3 regions of the Bradyrhizobium sp. BRP56 genome follow, and region 1 is predicted to be linked to each of the others. Evidence: predicted binding sites of a transcription regulator. Region 1 holds the regulator's gene; each other region holds the start of a gene.
What was found. The regulator LexA, encoded in region 1, represses DNA repair genes until DNA is damaged. The targets are predictions, from matches to a motif close to TGTTCNNNNTGTGTTCNG.

Region 1 (3,272 bases):
ATCATCCTGCTCGGGCTGCTGCGCACGCCGCTGCGCTGGTCAGGCGCGGTGCTGCTGCTGGTGGCCTCGGTCGGGGCGCTCAGGGTGCCGCAGCCGGACGTGCTGATCTCGGGCGACGGCCGCAACGTCGCGGTGCGTGGCGGTGATGGACGGCTGCATCTGATGCACAGCGCCAAGGATGCATTTTTGGTCAAGGAGTGGCTGGCGGCGGACGCCGACGCGCGCACCGCCACCGATGCGTCGCTTGGCGAGGGCGTCTCGTGCGATGCCGGCGGCTGCGTGACCCAAGGACCCGGCGGCGCCTTCGTCGCGCTGGCGACCCGGCCGGAGGCGCTGGCGGACGACTGCGAGCGCGCAGGCCTGATCGTGACGACGCGGCCGGCGCCGCAGGGCTGCGCGGCATCGGTGATCGATGCCGAGCGGCTGCGCCGCCACGGCGCGCTGGTGCTGCGACGGAGCAGGGACGGCTACGCCGTCGATGCGGTCAAGCCCGGCGGGATCGACCGGCCGTGGTCGCCGGCGGTTCCCGGCGACGGCGAGAGCGAGACGACGCTGCGCGCGCCCGCCGTCGCGCCGCGGCCCGCGGTGGATGCGACGCCGGCCGAGACCGATCTGCAGGGCGATGATTAGCCGTGGTCCGGCGACGGCGCGCTCGGCAGCTCGAACAGGCCGAGATGGTATTCGTCGGAGTCGGGGCCGGCGTCGGGCTTCTTGACGAGGGTGAAGGAAGCCTCGGGAAATTGCTCCCAGACTTTCAGGTCGTCGGCCGTTACCGTCAGCCAACCGAACCGGAACATGTAGCGGCCCGGTTCCGTGACGCGTCCAGCCTTTTGCCATGTGACCTTATCGACCACCGCGCACGTCCTCCGTGCCTGATGATGCGCCAAGGTGCCGGCCGACGCAAATCTCCTTCTGCGCCCCGGAAGCGGGAGTCCGGGGTCGCCCGAAATTGCTTAGGTCATCCGCCGCCGAACAGCTCATTCCGCGGCGACGATGCGCTCAACCCAAAAACAGCGTTGCGAATGCGGAGGGCCGCCGCTCCACAACCTTCGGCTTCTGCTCGACCGGCGGATGCAGCGCCGGCAATTGCAGCACGCTAACGCGCTGTCCCTCGACCAGCTGAGTCACCAGCACATGGCTGCCGTCGGGGAATTCGACCGCGTCATGATGCCGATCAGGCACGTCGGGCTCGACTTCGTTGAACACGCCGACGCGATAGTTCAGCGTCTTGGTCCAGATCCAGCGGCTGTCGTAGCGAACGTTCTCGGCGAAAGCGAGCTCGGTGCCCGGCAGCATGCAGACCGCGACAGTGGGGTCATTCTCCGAAGCAAAGCCGCGGGTCGACGTGCCGCGGAACGTCGTCGTGATCAGCGTCTCTCCGACAATGGCGGGGCGCGATGCCACGGCGTGCAGACTATAGTCACACATCGGATGGCTCCTCATTTCGAGGTAGCGACCCGTGCCTCTCCTTGAGGCATTAGGGCCTCTACCAGAGTGGACGATAGCGAACGAGCGTCTGCTCGTTTCTGGGCGATTGTACGACTGGTCCGAGATCGCTCCGATCACAAACACGCGACGCTGCGCGAGAGGTATCGGAGCGCATCGGGCAGGCCGTACGCTACACTATCATGCAAGGAACGATCCGACGTGTTGCTCGTTCCCGGCCGCCGCAAGTATTTGCAATTCAGTATTTGCGATAAAGGCCGATCAGCTTGCCCTGGATGCGGACCCGGTTCGGCGGCAGGATGCGCACTTCATAGGCGGTGTTGGCCGGCTCGAGCGCGATCGATGCGCCGCGGCGGCGAAAGCGCTTCAGGGTGGCTTCCTCCTCATCGATCAGCGCCACCACGATGTCGCCGGTATTGGCGACGTCGTTGCGCTGGATCAGCGCCATGTCGCCGTCGAGGATGCCGGCATCGACCATCGAGTCGCCGCGCACCTCGAGCGCATAGTGCTCGCCGGCACCGAGCATGTCGGGCGGCACGCTGATGGTGTGGCTGCGGGTCTGCAGCGCCTCGATCGGCGTACCGGCGGCGATCCGGCCCATCACGGGGACCGCGACCGGACGGTTGCCGTCATCCTCGGCAATCGGCGGCGTGCTGGCGCGCCGGCCGAGGGTGCCTTCGATGACGCTGGGCGTGAAGCCGCGGCGGCCGTTGCCGCCGCCGGCCGAGAGTTCGGGCAGCTTGATGACCTCGATGGCGCGGGCGCGGTTCGGCAGGCGGCGGATGAAGCCGCGCTCCTCCAGCGCAGTGATCAGGCGGTGGATACCGGACTTCGAGCGCAGGTCGAGCGCATCCTTCATCTCGTCGAAGGAGGGCGGTACGCCGGCCTCTTTCAGACGTTCATTGATGAAACGCAGTAGTTCGTACTGTTTGCGCGTGAGCATCTCGAGTATTCCCCCGGTTGATAGCGTCGTTCGATTCCGAGACTCTTCTGGTGGGGCCTGCAGGCCGGGCCTGACCTCAGGAGCATGTGCTCAATGCACCTGCTTCCATGCAGCTTCCCGATTGTAGACACCAGTACTCGAAACAAATCATGAACGGACACTATATGTTCGATATGTGTTCCGCAACCACTTAATTTCCGGTGAACGTGTCGGGCAACGCACAATCGGCGGGGCGCGAAAACCCTATTCGGGCAGTGTCAGAATCTCGCATTCGCTGCCCTTGACGGCAGCTGCCGCAAACGGCGGACGCACGAGAAGTGCCCGTGCCGCAGCGAGATTCCCGAGCAGCGACGAGTCCTGCTGCGTCACCGGCGTTGCGATCAGCGTGCCGTCCTCGCGCGCTTCGAGCCGCGCACGCAGATAGTCCTCGCGCTGGTCGTTGGCGGCGAGGTCGCGGCCGAGCAGGGCGCTCGCGCGGCGATGATGAATCACTTTCCGGCCGCTCAGCGCCCGAATCAACGGCACCAGGAACAGGAAGGCGCAGACATAGGACGACACCGGATTGCCGGGCAGACCGATCACCCGCATCGCGCCGAGCCGGCCATGCATCATCGGCTTGCCGGGCCGCATCGCAATCCGCCAGAACGCCATCTCGACGCCCTCGGCTTCCAGCGACCGCTTGACGAGATCGTGGTCGCCGACCGAGGCGCCGCCTGTCGTGATCAGGACATCGGCGCCGGCCTCGCGTGCCCGGCGGATGCCCGCCGTGGTCGCCTCTACCGTGTCGGCGGCAACGCCGAGGTCGACGGTCTCGGCCCCTTCGGCGCGCGCCAGCGCCCGCAGCGCGTAGCCGTTGGAATAGACGATCTGGCCGGGACCGGGC
Region 2 (3,272 bases), on a different contig from region 1:
AGCTCCCAGGTCTCGCCGACCAGGTCGACGCCAAAACTGTGATGCTTCTCTTCCTTGACCCGCTGGAAGCCGGCGCGGGCGTAGATGCCGCGCGCGGCGACCAGGATGCTCTGGGTCCACAGCGTCATCTTCGTGTAGCCCTTCTCGCGCGCGGCGCGGATGCATTGCTCCACCAGGGCGCGGCCGACGCCGAGCCCGCGCGCCTTTTCTTCCACCAGCAGCAGCCGCAGCTTGGCGACCCCGTCGCCGCCGTCGACCAGGAAGACCGAGCCGACCGGCTCGCCGTCGACCTCAGCGATCCAGCAATGCTCGCGGGCGGGATCGAACGATCGCAGAAACTGCGCGCAGATCTCGGCCACCAACGCCTCGTAGCTGATGTCCCAGCCATATTCCTCTGCGTAGGCTTGTCCCTGCCGCGAGACGACCCAGCCCATGTCGCCGACGCGATGGCTGCGCAGCAGGAAGCCGACCGGCTTCTCGGTCGGTGGCTCCAGCGATTGCTCGATCGTGCCCATCGCGCGCACCACCGCCGCGCGACGGTCGCCGTCCATCTGCTTCAATAGCGCCCCGACCTCGCTGCGCGAGCGGCGGTCGAGATCGGCGGCTGCGGTGCGGCCCTTGGCGGTGAGGGTCACCTCGTTGACGCGTTTGTCGGCCTTCGACGGCCTCCGGGTCACGATCTGGCGCCTTTGCAGCGCCGCCAGCGTGCGGCTGACGAAGCCGGCATCGAGGTCGAGATCGCGCACAAGGTCGGTTGCGGTGCAATTTTCGCGGTGTGCGAGCTCGTAGATGATCCGCGCTTCCTGCAGCGTGAATGTCGAGTGCAGCAGCTTCGGCTCGATGATGCCGAGCTTGCGGGTATAGAACCGGCTGAAGCCGCGGACCGCGGCGACCTGGTTCTCGAGCGTGGTGTCATAGGAATTTGATTTCATCAAATATATTATTTGACGGAATCAAATAATCCGCAAGCGCTTTGTTCAGGCCACCATGATCCGGCTGCGCAGCATGGTGCGCGAGGAGCGGCCGAGCCGGCGCAGCAGGCGCGCCTCGGAGCGGCGGGCGTCGGGCCGGTAGCCGCCGATCCGCTCGTAATGCTCGCGGGCGATCAAAAGGCCCTGTTCGGCCGAGGGCCCGGTGATCATCCGGGCAACGAATTTGAGGCCGTCGCGCAGGCCCGGGTCGGCGTAGGGTGCACGGGCGTAGCGGAAGATGCCGGCGCGGTCCTTGCCGCTCGCCGCCACCATCTGGATGAACTGTGTGGTTTCCTCGATCCAGCCGGCATCGAGCACCGCGCCCGGATGCAGGAACATCAGCCAGGGCGACCGCGCCTGCCGCGCGCCTGCCGCAAGCGCGGCGGCGCGCGTGCCCTCGAAGCGCAGGAAGCGGCAGCCGGCAACGTCGGCGACGCGCTCCATCACATCGCTGTGGCTGCGGTCGACCAGCAGCACTTCGCGGATGACGCCGGCGGCCGCGCCCGGCACCAGCGCCGCCAGGGTTGCGACCGCGGTGCGCTCGACGCCGTCGGTTGGAATGATCACGCTCAGCATGATTTTGAGGCTTCGATGGCTCAAACGATGGAGAAACTCCGGCCGTGTTATCACCTTGTCATATTCAAAGCAGCCTGTTCGCCTGCAGAATTTTGTAGCAAGGTTCTGTGGAATTTCTCCGTTCATGTTCTTGATTTGTTCTCGTGCTGTGTTAGCTTCAAAGCATGAGCCGAGCATCCTCTCATGCCCTCAAGCACCCGCCGGTAACGGCGCCCTCCGATAACCCGGCGGGTGCACCTTCCCCTTTTCCCGAGCTTGCGGTCGCGATCGAGCGCGAGCGGCGGCGCGGCCGCGGCGCGCAGTCCAACGCCAGCGGCCGCTACGAGGCAGAGGCGCGCGTTGCCTTCGACGACGGTTGGCAGAGCCTCGAGGACCTACCGCCATTTGCGACCAGCGTGGCGCTCGACACCTCACGCAAGGTGATCACCCGCAACGACTCGCCCGACATCGGCTTCGACCGTTCGATCAATCCCTATCGCGGCTGTGAGCATGGCTGCGTCTATTGCTTCGCGCGGCCGACCCACGCCTATCTCGGCCTGTCGCCGGGGCTGGACTTCGAATCGAAGCTGTTCGCCAAGCCGGACGCACCCGCGCTGCTCGAGAAGGAGCTGGCGGCACCGGACTACGAGGCGCGGATGATCGCGATCGGCACCAACACCGATCCCTATCAGCCGATCGAGCGCGACCGGAAGATCATGCGCGGCATCCTCGAGGTGCTGGAGCGCGCCGGCCATCCGGTCGGCATCGTCACCAAGTCGGCGCTGGTCACCCGCGACATCGACATCCTGGCGCGGATGGCCAAGCGCAATCTCGCCAAGGTCGCGCTCTCGGTGACGACGCTCGACCCTAAGCTCGCCCGCACCATGGAGCCGCGGGCCTCGACCCCGCCGAAGCGGCTCGAGGCGATCAAGCGGCTCACGGATGCCGGCATCCCGACCACGGTGATGGTCGCACCCGTGATCCCGGCGCTGAACGACTCCGAGATCGAGCGCATCCTCGACGCCGCCGCGCATGCCGGCGCCAGGGAGGCGAGCTACGTGCTGCTGCGGCTGCCGCTCGAAGTGCGCGATCTGTTCCGCGAATGGTTGATGGCGAACTATCCCGACCGCTACCGTCACGTCTTCACGCTGATCCGCGACATGCGCGGCGGCCGCGACTACGACTCGCAATGGGGTACCAGGATGAAGGGCACCGGCCCGATGGCCTGGATGATCGGCCGCCGCTTCGAGATCGCCTGCGAAAAGCTCGGCCTCAACAAGCGGCGGACCAAGCTGACCACCGATCACTTCGCCAAGCCGAAGCGTAACGGGCAGCAACTCAGTCTATTTTAGGCGGACCCGTAGCCCGGATGGAGCGCAGCGAAATCCGGGTCTGTTCGACCCGTGGCCGAAGACTTCCCGGATTGCGCTTCGCTCCATCCGGGCTACGAAGACGTCAAACAGTGAGTGCAGCAATGAGTAACACCCCGACCGCACGCTTCACCGTCCTCACGCTCGGCGTCAGCGACATGCGCGCCAGCATCGGCTTTTATGAATCGCTTGGCTTCACCAGGAAGATGCGCGCGACCGGCGAGGAGGTCGCCTTCTTCGAGACCGGCGGCACCGTGCTCGGCCTGTTCCCGTGGCATCTGCTCGCCGCCGATGCCGGGCTGCCGGATCAGCCACGGCCGTCAGCGTTCCGCGGCGTCGCGATCGCCTGGAACTGCAACGACGACGCCGAGGTCGA
Region 3 (3,272 bases), on a different contig from region 1:
CGCCATCCAGCCGTCGAGATCGACGACGCGCGCTTGCGCGTCGCGTCGCAAGGCGTCGATCAGTTGTTTGCGCGCCGTCGGTTCGATCTCGCAGGCGGTGAGGCGATCTTGCGGACGCAGCAGCGCCCGCGCGATCAACGGCGAACCAGGATAGGCTTTCAGCTCGCCTTTCGGATTGAATGCTCTGACGATGTCGAGATAGGGCGCGATCAGCGGCAATGCCTGGTCGGAGAGCCGCGCCTGCATCAGCCGGGCGATGCCGGTGAGCCATTCGCCGCCGCGCTGCGCTTCGCTCGACGTCAAATCATAGAGGCCGGCGCCGGCATGGGTGTCGATGACGCGGAACGGCGCCGGCTTGTCCTGCAGATAGGTGAGCATGCGCACCAGCACGATGTGCTTGATGACGTCGGCAAAGCTGCCGGCATGAAAGGCGTGACGGTAGTTCATGTGATGATCGTGCTGCGCTCCCAAAGGGTGCGCATGTTGTACTCGTCATGCCCGGGCTTGTCCCGACCTTCGCTAAAGCTTCGGCGGGGTTAACATCCGGGCTCGGCCAAGCCCTGGCGTAGCCGGCTCCCGGGCATCTGCGCCTGATCTTGCTTGTTTCGCGATGGACGGCCGGAACAGTCTGCGCGACGACGCGGAGTGCGCGTCCGTCCGGCCGCGACGCGGAGGGGATCAGCCGCCGCGAACCGGCGGCATCAGCACCTGATCGCGGCGGCAGGCGCGGCGATCGATTTCCTCGCAGGAGCGGAATTGCAGATCCTTGCTGAGGCAGATCCGCACCTCGCTGAGCCGCTTGCTGTCGCAGGTCACCGAGATCGCGGAGTTGCTGAGGCCCGGATTGACCTTGATGAACGCCGTTTCCAGCTCGTCGGGTGCGACCGTCTTCGGCTCCGACAATTGCAGGAATTCCTCGGGGATCTTCACCGTGGCGCGGGCCTTGCGGATGGCTTCGAAATAGGCGCGTTCGCCGAGACCGGAGCAGGTGCCGTGCTTGTCCCACTCGTTGTAGATCAGCCCGGGCGCCGGCATCAGGTCGAGCATCGAGCTCATGATGCTGCGGGCGAGTCGCGGCGAGGGCCGCTGGCAGTATTCCGGAAAGCCCCGCTCATATTGCGGCCAGAGGCCGTGCACCACGAAGGAATAGGGCCGTCCGCCGCACTGCGCCTGCGTGCCGCGGCCGTTGTTGCCGCGCTCGCTCGCCGCCTCGCAGAACGAGGGCGACCACGACAGCGACAGCACGTAGAAATCGAACTCACCGGGCGCATTCTGGCGGCGATCCTGGGCCGACGCCCCGACCGCACCGCACAGAATAACGGCAACCGAAATCAAAAATCGGGAAATCGTGTCCAACCGAGGCATCAAACGCTCCCCTCACTCGACCGCCCAGAGCCTAGCAGGCCGCGAGAACATTTCAAGAACAAAAAGCCGCCGTCCAAATGGCGGCGGCTCCTGCTTTAGCAGTCTGGTCGGAGATCAGGGCCGGGCGGCCTTGCAGGACGGGTTATAGGCCCAGTTGCGGTCGAGCCCCGCGACGCACCATTCGACGCCCTGATTGATGCTGGCAAAGCCGCCGTCCTCGATGATCGAATAGTGCACCTTGCGCACCTTGCCATCGCTCAGCATCGCCTCGCCCGTGCAATAACGGCGCGGAATATTGTCGGACTGCCAGGGACGGAAGGCGGTTTCGTGAATCCCGTTGAAGCCGGTGATCACGAGCGGCGAATTCCAGAAGGTGGCTTCCTTTTCCTGGAATTGCGTGCTGATGACCGTCAGGGCCTTCTCGCATGGGGCCACATTGCCGTCATAGCGCGGGCCGGACAGCCAGAAGTTCATTTCGAGCGGATTGGCGGCCTGGGCCGTACCCCCGAAAGCCAGAAGGCTGACCACGAGTGCGGCGCCGAGGCCGAGCTTGCGGCCGAGTTTATTGCGGGAGTTGAACAGGTTGCGCATGGGAATCCACCCGATTATCCGATGCCGCGGACGGTGCCGTGAAGCCCCGGCAAGGTCAAGTGCAGGGCGGCAACACCTGCGGAGAAGTCCACTTTGGGGAGCCCGCTCGTTCTTTTCACGGTCGCCGGCGCACTCTATGTTGGCTCGAAGCGAAATGGAGTCTGCGATGCGAAGGAAATTGGCCGCTTGCCTGGTTGCCGTTTGCGGGATGCTGGCCGTTGTGCCGGCGCGGGCGGATTGGATGCAGCCGGTGCCGCCATTCAAGGGCAATGATACCGGCGGTATCATCGCCTATACGCTGGCGACCCAGAGCGACGCCCGGCAGCTCGCCGTCGATCACTGCGCCTCCTACGGCAAGGTGGTCAAGTTCCTTGCGATGCAGAACTATCCGGGCGGCTACATCTCTTTCGCCTGTCGCTGGGTGCCCTATGGCGCAGCCCAGAGGCCGCTGCGCACGCTCTACTGAGCGCGCACCGGATCTTTCGATCGTTCAGCCGGGAGCCGACCGCATGACCCGACAGCTTGCCTTGCTTGGTTCGGCTGTGTGCCTTGTCCTGTCCGCTGGCGCCGCAAGTGCCGTCGACCTGCCGATCCGCAAGGCCGGTCTGTGGGAGATGAAAATGGTGCGCACCGGCGGGCCGATGCCGGAAATCACCATGCAGCACTGCACCGACGAGACCACCGACAAGGAGATGAGCGCGGCGGCCTCGCCGATGGCCAAGGAAGTCTGCTCGAAGCAGGATATCCAGAAGACCGCGACCGGCTATGTCAGCGACAGCGTCTGCAGCGTCGCCGGCATGACGATGCAGAGCCATGCCGAGATCGTCGGCGATTTCAATTCCGCCTACACGGTGAAGAGCACCTCGCATGCCGAAGGCGGCGCGGCCGGCTCGCGCGACACCACGATGACCATCGAGGCGAAGTGGCTCGGCGCCTGCAAAAGCGACCAGAAGGCCGGCGACATCATCATGCCCGGCGGCATGAAGATGAACGTCAAGGACATGGAAAAGCTGAAAGGCCTCCTGCCCAAGCAGAAGTAGCGCGCAGCGCATTCGGCCGTTGCCGCGCGCCTGAATGCATCGCCTCGCATCCCGAGAGGCTGCGCTGCTTGCACCACCATCACTTCGAGTAGCTCGCGACAAAATTGCAAAGCAATCTTGCGCTGAGGCGATGTGCAATCCATCCGATCCCTCCCCCGTCACCCCCGCGGCTTTGCGCGGGATGACGGTTCACCGCGTTCGTGCGCTCCTTGGCGCGCGATGACGTCGACGGCACGCAACATCATTGAATGATCGCTGCGCGCCTCGCGTTCGAGA

Region 2: the regulator LexA is predicted to act here: its motif matches at 1,673-1,690, upstream of I6F38_RS08580 (PA0069 family radical SAM protein).
Region 3: the regulator LexA is predicted to act here: its motif matches at 1,409-1,426, upstream of I6F38_RS36340 (ribonuclease T2).

Annotation. Positions count from the first base shown of each region.
Region 1 is NZ_JADYVV010000002.1:310,863-314,134, forward strand. Features, by position in the region: partial or broken gene I6F38_RS03210 (ComEC/Rec2 family competence protein) at 1-630, shown strand, start outside; gene I6F38_RS03215 (hypothetical protein) at 627-854, opposite strand; gene I6F38_RS03220 (hypothetical protein) at 1,000-1,428, opposite strand; gene lexA (transcriptional repressor LexA) at 1,685-2,389, opposite strand; gene glp (gephyrin-like molybdotransferase Glp) at 2,633-3,272, opposite strand, start outside.
Region 2 is NZ_JADYVV010000009.1:1,829-5,100, forward strand. Features, by position in the region: gene I6F38_RS08570 (helix-turn-helix domain-containing GNAT family N-acetyltransferase) at 1-932, opposite strand, end outside; gene I6F38_RS08575 (glycosyl transferase) at 978-1,547, opposite strand; gene I6F38_RS08580 (PA0069 family radical SAM protein) at 1,712-2,878, shown strand; gene I6F38_RS08585 (VOC family protein) at 3,001-3,272, shown strand, end outside.
Region 3 is NZ_JADYVV010000076.1:19,593-22,864, forward strand. Features, by position in the region: gene rlmJ (23S rRNA (adenine(2030)-N(6))-methyltransferase RlmJ) at 1-447, opposite strand, end outside; gene I6F38_RS36340 (ribonuclease T2) at 679-1,365, opposite strand; gene I6F38_RS36345 (hypothetical protein) at 1,480-1,956, opposite strand; gene I6F38_RS36350 (hypothetical protein) at 2,123-2,422, shown strand; gene I6F38_RS36355 (DUF3617 family protein) at 2,466-2,996, shown strand.